DNA from 2 places in the Hyphomicrobium album genome. Region 2 is predicted to be linked to the other one. Evidence: riboswitches for the same ligand, from Rfam matches in the RefSeq annotation. Region 2 holds a riboswitch; the other holds the start of a gene.
The links. A riboswitch is a leader RNA that binds a small molecule or an ion and turns the genes downstream of it on or off. The one in region 2 is predicted to bind S-adenosylmethionine.
Positions count from the first base shown of each region.

Region 1: another riboswitch for S-adenosylmethionine. It lies ahead of metX (homoserine O-acetyltransferase MetX); the one in region 2 lies ahead of GIW81_RS12575 (O-succinylhomoserine sulfhydrylase).

Region 1 covers NZ_WMBQ01000001.1:1,856,769-1,862,801, reverse strand. Annotated here, with positions in the region: gene GIW81_RS08930 (F0F1 ATP synthase subunit B family protein) at 1-316, opposite strand, end outside; gene GIW81_RS08925 (F0F1 ATP synthase subunit C) at 351-575, opposite strand; gene GIW81_RS08920 (F0F1 ATP synthase subunit A) at 665-1,381, opposite strand; gene GIW81_RS08915 (AtpZ/AtpI family protein) at 1,413-1,823, opposite strand; gene metW (methionine biosynthesis protein MetW) at 1,979-2,617, opposite strand; gene metX (homoserine O-acetyltransferase MetX) at 2,624-3,823, opposite strand; SAM riboswitch at 3,911-3,989, opposite strand; gene hisC (histidinol-phosphate transaminase) at 4,160-5,266, shown strand; gene GIW81_RS08895 (prephenate/arogenate dehydrogenase family protein) at 5,263-6,033, shown strand, end outside.
Region 2 covers NZ_WMBQ01000002.1:87,037-93,069, forward strand. Annotated here, with positions in the region: gene GIW81_RS12555 (Hsp33 family molecular chaperone) at 1-398, shown strand, start outside; gene GIW81_RS12560 (c-type cytochrome) at 690-1,034, opposite strand; gene argE (acetylornithine deacetylase) at 1,195-2,370, opposite strand; gene apaG (Co2+/Mg2+ efflux protein ApaG) at 2,381-2,773, opposite strand; gene GIW81_RS12575 (O-succinylhomoserine sulfhydrylase) at 2,866-4,077, opposite strand; SAM riboswitch at 4,158-4,236, opposite strand; gene GIW81_RS12580 (2'-deoxycytidine 5'-triphosphate deaminase) at 4,363-5,388, shown strand; gene GIW81_RS12585 (hypothetical protein) at 5,468-5,779, shown strand; gene GIW81_RS12590 (histone deacetylase family protein) at 5,785-6,033, opposite strand, start outside.

The sequences.
Region 1 (6,033 bases), on a different contig from region 2:
CCATGGAGGACGCCTTCTGGCGGGCGTCGCTCAGGGCTTTCTCGTAGTTGGCGAGCGCCGTGTCGGTATCGACCTTGAAGCGCTCAGCGGCGTCGAGATCGCGCTGCACGCGATCGCGGCGCTCCTCGAGCACCTCGCCGATGCGCGGCAGGGTCACGCGCGAGAGGATCAGGTAGAGGATGACGAACGTCACCAACAACCAGGCCAGCTGTGGCACGAAGTCGGCCGGATTGAGCTGCGGCAGACCCCCAGCCTTCTCCCCGTGCTCCGCCGCGGCGGCAAGCGCCACGACCAAAGCTGAGACAGCTGCGATCATAAGTTCCTCCTCGCGCCGGTGCGCCCGCTCGGGATTAGGCGAACAGGATCATCAGCGCGATCAATAGACCGAAGAGGCCCGTTGCTTCGCAGAGAGCGAAGCCGATCAGCAGGTTGGTGAACTGGCCCGGAGCAGCCGACGGGTTGCGCAGGGCGCCCGACAGGTAGTTGGCGAAGATGTTGCCGATGCCGACGCCGGCGCCGATGAGGGCGAAGCAAGCGAGGCCAGCGCCGATGAACTTTGCTGCCTGAGGATCCATAGTCGTCGTCTCCATACCGGGTTTTGGTTCTAGTCGTGTCACGATGAAGACCGGCACGGAGCTTTGCTCGCGTGGCGGCATTCATTGATTCAGTGGTGCATGTTCACCGCGTCGTTGAGGTAGATGCAGGTGAGCACGGTGAAGATGAAGGCCTGCAGGAAGGCCACCACCAGCTCGAGTCCGGTGAAGCCCACGAGGAATACCAGGGGCGCCCAGCCGCCGAGCAGCCCGAGGCCGATGACGAATCCGGCGAAGACTTTCAGCATGGCGTGTCCGGCCATCATGTTGGCGAACAGACGCACCGAGTGGCTAATCGGGCGGATGAGATACGAGATCAGCTCGATCACGACGATGATCGGCAAGAGCCACCACGGCACGCCCGACGGCACGAACAGCTTGAGGAAGCCGGGGCCGTGGTTGACGAAGCCGATCACGGTGACCATCAGCCAGACCATGGCGGCGAGCGCGAAGGTGACGATGATGTGGCTCGTGACCGTGAACGAGTAGGGCAAGAGGCCCAGCAGGTTCAGCACGAGGATGAACATGAAGATCGTGAAGATCCAGGGGAAGTACTTCATCCCCCCTTCGCCGACGATGTCGCGAACCATGTTGGCGACATACTCGTAGCTGAGCTCGGCGGTGGACTGCAGCCGCCCAGGAACCAGCGCGCGGCGGTTCATGGCGACAAGATAGAAGAGCGGGATGATCGCCATGGCGATCACCATGAACAGGGACGAATTGGTGAAAGAGACATCCCATCCGAACAGCTCAAGCGGAATGATCCGCTTGATCTGGAACTGCTCCATGGGACCATGACCAGCAGCCAAGGCTTTTCCCCTACCTATCGTCCTCGTCGTCGTCCGTTACGGACGGCGATGCAAGCTGTCGTGCTTGCTGCTTGTTTTGTTCAATCCGCGCCGACCGGATCACATTCGACATTCCCGCGGCAAAGCCGAGGATGAAGAACAAGACCAGGAGCCACGGCCCCGTACCGAGTTGGCGATCGAGCGCCCACCCGATGAACCCACCTACACCGACGCCGACCAAGAGCTCGGCCACGAGCCGGAACGCCTTGGCGAAGGCTTCGCCGCGGGCCCGATTCTCCGCCGAGCGGTCTACCGGCTCGCGACGGGCTTTCACCTCGCCGAGCCGTTTCCCGATCGCGTCTGATCGCTGTCGGAAGGCCTCACGCTCTTCGGGGCTGATCTCGCCGCGTTCCGGGGGGTCGTTTTTCCCTGCGGACGGCATGGTTTGAGCTAGCCCAGCTGAGCATTACGAGGCTTACGAAAACGGCAGGATTTATCAACGCGGCGCACCATAGTGACGGCCCCTGGGGGTGTCAAGAAAGCGCCGGAAACATTGAGGGTATGGCGAAACCGCGCAGCGTCGCCGGCCACAAGCGTTCAGCCGGTGTAGCGCTTGCGGAGCAGAAACACGGCCTTCTCGCCCAGCAGGTTTTGCATCCATATCGACCGCCGCATGGAGAGCCGCTGCCCGGAGGTGTTGAAGGCCACGGCGTCCTCGACCTCCGCATCCACCGAGGCAACCAGCTCGGCAAAGTCCTTGATCGTGCACAAGTGGGCGTCGGGGCTGGCGTACCAAGGCTCGGGCAGGTTGCGGGTTTGCGGCATACGGCCAGTGAACAGCAATTCCGCCCGGATGCGCCAATGCCCGAAATTGGGGAATGAGACGATGGCCCGCCGGCCGATACGGAGCAGGTTCTCCAGCACCGTCTTGGGGTAGTGCGTCGCCTGGATGGTCAGGCTGAGGATCGCGTAGTCGAACGCCTGGTCGGGGTAATTGGCGAGATCGCGGTCCGCGTCGCCCTGAACGACCGACAGCCCCCGCGTCACGCAGGCGTTCACCCGCTCGCGCGACAGCTCGACGCCGCGCCCGTCAGTGGACTTTGTTTCCGCGAGCAGGTGCAGGAGCGCACCGTCACCGCAGCCCACGTCCAGCACGCGCGACCCCGGCTCGACCATTTCGGCGATGAGCAGGTGGTCGACGCGGGGCGAGCCCGGGCCTTGAGGTATCTTCTGCATGTGGCGCTATACCTTCAACCCGCGCCGGGTGCCGGCTGCCGTCAAGAAACCGCGGATGGTGGCGAAGAACTCCGGCTCCTCCAGCAGAAACGCGTCGTGGCCGTTGTTCGAATCGATCTCGACGAAGGAGACGTTGGCCGCCACTGCGTTGAGCGCGTGCACGATCTCGCGGCTCTCGCGTGTCGGATAGAGCCAGTCGCTCGTGAACGAAACGACGCAGAAGCGCGCCTTGGTCCCGCGAAATGCGTTCGCCAGCACGTCGCCGCGTTCGGCGGCGAGGTCGAAGTAGTCCATCGCGCGCGTGATGTAGAGATAGCTGTTGGCGTCGAAGCGGTCGACGAATGTCGAGCCCTGGTGGCGCAGATAGCTCTCCACCTGGAAATCTGCATTGAACGAGAACGTGACCTTCGAGCGCTCCTGCAGCGAACGGCCGAACTTCCGATGCAGCGCGTCTTCCGACAGGTAGGTAATGTGCGCGGCCATGCGCGCGACCGACAACCCGTTGCGCGGCACCTTGCCGAAGGAATGATAGTCGCCGCCGCACCACTCGGGGTCGGCCATCACGGCCTGGCGCCCCACCTCGTGGAAAGCGATGTTCTGAGACGAATGCCACGCGGCGGTGGCAATCGGTACCGCCGAGAACACGCGCTCGGGATGGCTCGCCGCCCACTCCAGCACCTGCATGCCGCCCATCGAGCCGCCGATGACGGTGAACAGCTGGTCGATGCCGAGATGATCGATCAAGCGCGCCTGCGCGTTGACCATGTCGCCGATGGTGATGACCGGAAAGTTGAGGCCGTACGGCTTGCCGGTTTTCGGGTCGATGGAGGCCGGACCCGTCGAGCCCATGCAGCCGCCGAGAATATTCGGGGAGATGACGAAGAAGCGGTCGGTGTCGACCGGCTTGCCGGGACCGACCAGCGTCGACCACCAGCCGGGCTTCTTGGTCACTGGATGCTGGGATGCGACGTACTGGTCGCCGGTGAGCGCGTGGCAGATGAGGATCGCGTTCGACTTGTCGGCGTTGAGCTGTCCGTATGTCTCGTAGGCGATGGAGATCGGCGCCAAAAGTTGGTCGCAGGCGAGCCGCAGCGGCTCGCTCTCGGGCAGGCGAAGCACCTTGCTCGATGGGCTGTTCGCCTCGGCAAGCCGCAGGTTCTGCCCACCGTCAGTTTCGACGTCCGCCAAGGTCGGATGCACTGGCATCGCTGATGCGCGCTCCCTGCCCGCGCACAATGCGAGGGCAACAAAAAACCCGGCCGGATTGCAGGCCCTGAGGCCGCTCATCCATTAACCGGGTGCGCGCGGCCCTTTTTAGCGACTTATTTAACGTGGTTGCAAGCCGGCCGGCCAAATCACCACGAAGTGTCGAAGGGAATATCGGTACCGGCGTGGCGCCGTCAAGTGGCCGCTCGCACACGCCCCGGTTACCGGCTTTGGCGGAAGCTGTGATCGCTTCCAAGCCTTTGCGTTCCATTGCCGGCGTCTGTATCACTTGCCGCGCCTGGAAACCCAGGCCTTAACAATCCGGACGACGCCCTCATGGCTATCGCCATTCCCCAGCCCAAGCCGGGCATTCTCGATATCGATCCGTATGTCCCCGGCGAGAGTAGGCTTCCGGCGGGCGTGAAGCCGATCAAGCTGTCGTCCAACGAGACGCCGCTCGGGCCGAGCCCGAAGGCGCTTGCCGCCTTCCGCGAGACCGCCGGTACCCTGGAACGCTATCCCGACGGCAACGCCACGGCGCTGCGCGATGCGATCGCGGCGCGCTACGGGCTCAATCCGGCGCGCATCGTATGCGGGGCCGGCTCCGACGAGCTGCTCACCATGCTCGCGCACGCCTACCTGGGCGAGGGCGACGAGGCGATTTTCACCGAGCACGGCTTCCTGCTGTACAAGATCATCGTGCTGGCGAACGGCGCGACCCCCGTCGTTGCGCCGGAGACCAATTTGCGCACCGACATCGGCGCGATCGTGAGCCGTGTCACGCCGCGCACCAAGGTCGTGTTTCTTGCCAACCCCAACAACCCGACCGGCACATACATCTCGTTCGACGAGGTGCGCAGCCTGCGGACGCAGCTCCCCGAGAACGTGCTGCTGGTGCTCGATGCCGCCTATGCCGAGTACGTGAAGCGCAACGACTACGAGGCTGGGATAGAGCTGGTCGCCACCACCCAGAACACGGTGATGACGCGCACGTTCTCGAAGATCCACGGGCTGGCGGGCCTTCGTCTCGGCTGGGCCTACTGCCCGGAGGCGGTGGCCGACGTCCTGAACCGCATCCGCGGGCCGTTCAACGTGTCGATCCCGGCGATAGCGGCGGGGGCCGCGTCGATCGCCGACAAGGCGCACGAGGACGCCTCTGCCGCGCATAACGAACGCTGGATGCCGTGGCTCAGCGCGGAGCTGGAGAAGCTCGGCCTGACGGTCACGCCGAGCGTCGCCAACTTTATCCTTGTGCACTTCGCCAAGGACGGGGCGCGCACCGCTGACACCGCCGACAAGTTCTTGAAGTCGCGCGCCATCATCGTGCGTAAGGTCGCCTCCTACGGTCTGCCCGATTGCCTTCGGGTGACCATCGGCACCGAGGCTGATAACCGCGCGGTGGTCGCGGCGCTCGCGGACTTTGTCGGGGGGCGGCCGGCATGACGCAACCAATGTTCGAGCGCGTCGCGCTGATCGGGATCGGCCTGATCGGCTCGTCGATCAGCCACGCCACCCGCCGCAAGGGTCTCGCCAAGGAGATCGTGGGCAGCGCCCGCACCAAGTCGACGCTCGATACCGCATTGAAGCTTGGCCTCATCGGCAAGGGCTATGCCAGTGCGGCTGAGGCGGTGCAGGGCGCCGACCTGGTCATCCTCAGCGTGCCGGTCGGCGCTTGCGGGCCGCTCGCCGCCGAGATTGCTCCCCACCTCAAGGCGGGGGCGATCCTCACCGACGTCGGCTCGGTGAAGGCGGCGGTGGTGCGCGACATGGCTCCCCACGTGCCGAAGGGCGTGCACTTCGTGCCCGGCCATCCGATCGCCGGCACCGAGCAGTCGGGTCCCGAGGCGGGCTTCGCCGAGCTGTTCGACGGGCGTTGGACTATTCTCACGCCGGAGCCACAGACAGATGCGGCCGCGGTCGAGAAGCTGAAGGACTATTGGACGGCTTTGGGCTCCAAGGTCGAAATCATGAGCCCGCAGCACCACGACATGGTGCTCGGGATCACGAGCCACCTCCCGCACCTCATCGCCTTCAACATCGTCAACACCGCCGAGCACCTGGAGCGCGTGACCGATAAGGAGGTCATCAAGTTCTCCGCCGGCGGCTTCCGCGACTTCACGCGCATCGCCGCGTCGGACCCGACGATGTGGCGCGACGTCTTCCTGAACAACAAGGAAGCGGTCATGGAGATGCTGCGCCGCTTCTCCGAC
Region 2 (6,033 bases):
GGGCCGGCGGCTTGATGATCCAGCACCTGCCGAGCGCCGGCGGCACCAATACGGATCTCGAGGAAGCCTTCGAGAGCGACGAGCCGGACAGCGAGGAGGACGACGACTGGGAGCGCACGCGCATCCTGGCGTCGACGGTCGAGGATCACGAGCTGCTCGATCCGACCCTGGCGCCCGAGCGGCTGCTGTACCGGCTGTTCCACGAGGAAGGCGTGCGGGCTTTCCCCGCGGCGGCGATCGAGGCCTACTGCCGGTGCTCGCGTGAGCGCGTCGCGGCGTTCCTGAAGAGCTTCGGCGCGGCCGAGCTCACCGACATGCGCGAGCCGGATGGGTCGATCAGCGTGACGTGCGAGTTCTGCACCAAGACCTACAAGTTCGCGCCCGACGAGTTCGGCTAGCCCGCACGTTTGGGATCGCGTCCCCCTCAAAGTCATTCCCGCGCAGGCGGGAAGCCAGCCGCGCATATCGCTGGATCCTGACGCCGGCGGGAAGCGCAGCGGCGATCTGACGGCCCATTCGATCGGCTAAGTGCCCTGGGTCCCCGCCTGCGCGGGGATGACGGGGAGGCTCGGATAGCCTGCGCCATCCCCAACGTCATTCCAGCGTCATAGCGAAGTCATGCTCCGCATGGACGGGAGAGGTCGGCTGGACGCGCGTAGCGCGACAGCCGGGTGCGGGATTGCTGGCAGCTACTTCAGCGTCTTCAGGTAGTCGACGATCTTCTTGCGCTCGCCGGCGTCGGCGACGCCGCCGAACGGCTTCATGCCGTTGCCGTTCACGACAGCCTCGGGATTGGCGATGAACTTGTCGAGGTTGGCCTCGTCCCAGGTGATGCCGGAGCTTTTCATCGCCGAAGAGAACGCGAAGCCTTCGACGGAGCCGGCCTTGCGGCCGACGATGCCGTGCAGCGTCGGACCGAGGCGGTTGTCGCCTTCCTTGAACGAGTGGCAGGTGCGGCAGGCGTTGTTGTAAGCGACCTGGCCGTCGTCGCCCTGCTCCTCGGCGGCGAGCGCCGGAGCGAAAGAAGCGAGCAAAGCCAAGGTGCTAAAAAGGGTTTCGCGGAATGCGGGCCGGTTCACAGCGAGCCTCCATTATCGTTCGACTTAATCCGATACGGTCATAAGTCGAACGGCTTGCCGAAAGTTCCCGGCAAACTTTGGAAGCGCGCTGAACAAGACGTGATGCTGCCGTGCGTCAGCGCACCGCCGAGCCGTGCTCCGCCCAGTCGCCGAGACGCCCGAGGAAAGCGCTGCACTTGTCGATCTGGTCCTTGGCGATCCACTCGTTGGCAGTGTGCGCCTGCGCGATGTCGCCCGGGCCGATGACGACCGAAGGCGAGCCGGCAACCTGGAAAAGTCCGGCTTCGGTCGCGTACGAGACGGCGTGCGTCTCGTTCTGCCCGGCAAGTTTCAGCGCGAGTGCCACGGCCTCGGACTGCGGGCCGGCAGCGAATGGCGGAACCTGGTTGGCGATCACCATGTCGATGCCGGCTTCGGGTGCGACCTTGCGCATCTCTTGCACGCACACGTTGTTGGCGAAGGCGCGGACGCGCCCGTCGATGGCGGCAATGTCGACGCCGGGAATGGCGCGCACGTCGAAGTCCAGGCGGCATGAGACGGGCACAATGTTCGTCGCAGTGCCGCCGTCGATGCGAGTCACCTGTAGCGTGGCGTAGGGCGGATCGAAGCGCGGATCCTGCGGGCGCAGCTTCAATTCGTGCTCGATGTCGGCCAGCTCGCGCAGAATTTTGCCAGCGATCGCGATGGAATTGACGCCGAGCGGCGCCATGCTCGAGTGCGCCGCGCGGCCCTTGATGTGGACGTGCCAGCGCACGGGGCCTTTGTGGGAATCGACGACGCTCATCGACGTCGGCTCGCCGACGAACACCATGCGCGGCTTGACGAGGCGGGTGCCGAACTCGGCGATCATCGGGCGCACGCCGAGGCAGCCGATCTCCTCGTCGTAGGAGAAGGCGAGGTGGATCGGCACGGTGAGCGGGCGGCGCAAGAAATCCGGCACCGCCGCGAGCACGCAGGCGAGGAAGCCCTTCATGTCGGCGGTGCCGCGCCCGTAGAGCTTGCCGTTGCGCTCGGCGACGATGAATGGATCGGTTGTCCATTGCTGGCCGTCCACGGGCACGACGTCCGTATGGCCCGAGAGCGCGACGCCGCCCGCATGCGCGGGGCCGACGGTAGCGTAGAGACCGGCCTTGCGGCCATCGGCGGAGGGCACGATTTGGCTCACCACGCCGTGCTGTAAGAGGTAGTCCTCCACGAAGCGGATGAGCGGCAGGTTCGACTTATGGCTGGTGGTGTCGAAACCGACGAGTCGCGCCAGCAGCTCCGTCGCCGAGTAGCTCGGTCCGCTCATTGGTGGCTCGCTAGTTGACGCTGCGCACGGCGAAGGGGCTGTCGAGAGAGAACGCCGGAATGGCGACGTCGAACAGCTCTCCCTTTTCGTCGGTCATCTGATAGCTGCCGACCATGATGCCGGACGGCGTGCGCAGCGGACACCCCGACGTGTAGCTGAACGAGGCGCCCGGCTGAATAACCGGCGTCTCGCCGACCACGCCCGGGCCACGCACCTCTTGCGTTTGCCCTGCGCCGTCGGTGATCAGCCACACGCGCGAGCGGAGCTGCACCGTCTCGTCGCCTTCGTTGGCGATGTCGATGGTATAGGCCCAAAAGAACTCGCTCTCGTCCGGGGACGACTGATCCTCCAGATATTGCGGGGTCACGCGGATGCGGATGCCGCGGGTCACAGCTTCGTACATTTGCGGCAAATCTCCTCGCGCCGGGCAAAAGCGGCGCAACGGCGCGGATTCTAAGCGCCCGGCGCGCCGGGTCAATGCGCTGCGCGTCGTGATTAACGGCGCACTGCGGCGAGTCCGGCGTCGAGGTCGGCCGCGAGATCCTCGAAGGCTTCGAGGCCCACGGACAGGCGCAGCAGACCGTCGCCGATGCCCAACTCGGCACGCGCCTCCGGCCCGATCCGGTAGTGCGTCGTCGTGGCCGGATGGGTAATGAGCGATTTGGCGTCGCCCAGGTTGTTGGAAAGCTTGATCAGGTTGAGCGCGTTCTGCAGCTTGAACGCCGCCGCCTTGCCGCCCTCGACCTCGAAGGCGATCATCTGCCCGCCGCCGGTCATCTGCTTCTTGGCGATGCCCGCCTGCGGGTGGTCGGCACGACCGCAATAGAAGACGCGCGTGACGCCCTTCTGGGCCGCCAGGTGATCGGCGAGCCTTGCCGCCGTTGCCGTCTGCGCCTTGACCCGAACCGGCATCGTCTCCAGGCCCTTGAGCATGACCCAGGCGTTGAACGGGCTCATGGTGGGGCCGGTCTGGCGCAGGAACTCCTGCAGGTGGTTGGTCACGTAATCCTTCGAGCCGAGCACCGCGCCGCCGAGACAGCGGCCCTGGCCGTCGATGTGTTTGGTGGCGGAATAGACGACGATGTCGGCCCCGTGCTGCAGCGGCCGCTGGAATAGCGGCGTGGCGAACACGTTGTCGACGACGACGAGGGCGCCGGCGTCATGCGCAATCTTGGAGACGGCCGCTATGTCGACCAGCTCCAGCGTCGGGTTCGAGGGCGTCTCGAAGAAGAACATCTTGGTATTCGGCCGCACGGCCTTCTTCCAGGCGTCGAGGTCGCGCCCGTCCACCAGTGTGCAGCCGATGCCGTAGCGCTGGCTGAGCGTCTCGACGATATAGCGGCAGGCGCCGAACAGGGCGCGCCCCGAGACGATATGGTCGCCGGCCTTGAGGTACGACATGACCGCGCCGTTCACGGCCGCCATGCCGCTGGCGGTGGCGCGGGCATCCTCGGCGCCCTCGAGCAGGCGCACGCGCTCCTCGAACATGGCGACCGTCGGATTGCCGAAGCGGCTGTACTGGAAGCCCGGGTCCTCGTTCTTGAAGCGCGCCTCGGCCTGCTCGGGGCTGTCGTAGACGAAGCCCTGCGTCAGGAACATGGCTTCCGAGGTCTCGCCGAACTGCGAGCGCAGCGTTCCGCCGTGCACGAGCTGCGTCTCGCGTGCCCACTGTTGCGGGTCTGCCGGCCCGTTCTTCTTGCTTGCCATGCGCACTTCCTCCAGGGCTCCCGCCCAACAAAAAACCCGGCCAGCCGATGCGGCGCCCAAAAAAGGTGGCCGCGCTCAAGCTCCGGGTGCGCACGGCCCTTTTAGCGAGTTGTTTTACGTGGCTGCAAGCCGGCCGGCCAAATGACCACGAGGTAGAAGCGGGGATTACTCCCGCTTGAAGCTTGGCGTCAAGGCCTGCTTGCTCTAAGCGACAAAGCAGTGCTTGGCGGTAGGGGTTTAACGAAGATGGCTAAGCCCGAGCTTAAAGCTCCGAGGTCTGCACCGATGGCGCCCGCCGAGGGCATCCTGCCGTCGCAGGCGATCCGTGCCCTCATCGTCAGCGAGGAGGTGAAGCTCGCCGAGCCGCTGCTGCCCAACCAGCTGCAGCCCGCGAGCCTCGACCTGCGTCTGGGCAACATCGCCTACCGGGTGCGGGCGAGCTTCCTGCCGGGTCGGGGCGAGCGCGTTTCGACAAAGCTCGACGATCTGCAGCTGCACGCCATCAGCCTGTCGCAGGGCGCCGTGCTCGAGACCGGCTGCGTCTACGTCGCGCCACTTCTGGAGAGCCTGGCGCTGCCTGACGACCTGTGCGCGGCGACGAACCCGAAGAGCTCAACGGGACGCCTCGACGTTTTCACACGCGTCATCGCCGACGGCGTCTCCGCCTTCGACACGATCCCGGCGGGCTACAAGGGGCCGCTGTTCGCCGAGATTTGCCCGCAGACCTTCTCCGTCGTCGTACGCAAGGGCTCGCGCCTGTCGCAAATCCGCTTCCGCGCCGGCAGCAGCGAGGCGCGGCCGGTGCAGGATATTCCCCTGTCGGTCGATCTCGCGGGCGACAAGGACGGTCTCGTCGGCTACCGCGGCAAGCGCCACACGGGCCTCGTCGATGTCGATGCGGTCGGCGCCTGCTCGACGCTCGACTACTGGGAGCCGATCTATGTGCGCGGCAAGAAGCGGCTGATCCTCGATCCGGATCAGTTCTACATTCTCGCCTCGAAGGAATCCGTGCAGGTGCCGCCCGACCAGGCGGCCGAGATGGTGCCCTTCAATCCTCTGGTCGGCGAGTTCCGCGTGCATTACGCGGGCTTCTTCGATCCGGGCTTCGGGCATGCCGAGGCCGGCGGTGCCGGCTCACGCGCCGTGCTCGAGGTGCGCTCGCACAAGGTGCCATTCATCCTGGAGGACGGGCAGATCATCGGCCGCCTCGTCTACGAGAAGCTCACCGCGACGCCGGAGCTGATCTACGGCCGCGACCTCGCCTCGCACTACCAGGCGCAGGGCTTGAAGCTTTCCAAGCACTTCAAGTAATCCACAAGTTGCCGTTCGTTAAAGGTGCGCCGCTAGGCTGCCGGCGGCGCTTTCCGTGCGCCGTTGCCGAGGGCGCACCATGCAAAGCATTTTCGAGATCGATCCGTGGCTGGCGCTGGGCGTCGTCGTGGCGACGGCGCTGACCGACGCGGTCTACGTCATGTTCACCAACTCGGTCATCGCCCGCAAGCGCGTCGCCGCCGCTAATTGGAGCAGCCTCTGGTACACGCTCTCCTCGTTCGCGGTGATCAGCTACACCAACAACTGGGCATACGTGGTGTTCGCGGCCGCCGGCTCGTGGATCGGCGCCTATGTGACCATGACCTTCCTGCACGGCGCGGGCGGCAAGCCGCCGGCGCCGCTCGCCCCCGAGACTGCCCCGCCGGCCTGATCGGCTCAAACGTGCCAGGCCTCGACGATGCCGCGGAAGAAGGCGTGCGAGCCTGAGCGCAGGTTGCCGAGCGAGTAGCCGCCCTCCTGCACGATGAGCGTCGGCAGCCCGAAGCGGCCAATGCGCTTGCCGATGCGGTGCATGCCCTGATTGGTGACGGCGAACGAGCCGGTCGGATCGCCGCGCATGATGTCGAAGCCGATCGACAGCACGAAGAATCGCGGCTTGAAGGTTCGAACCACGCCGAGCGCTCG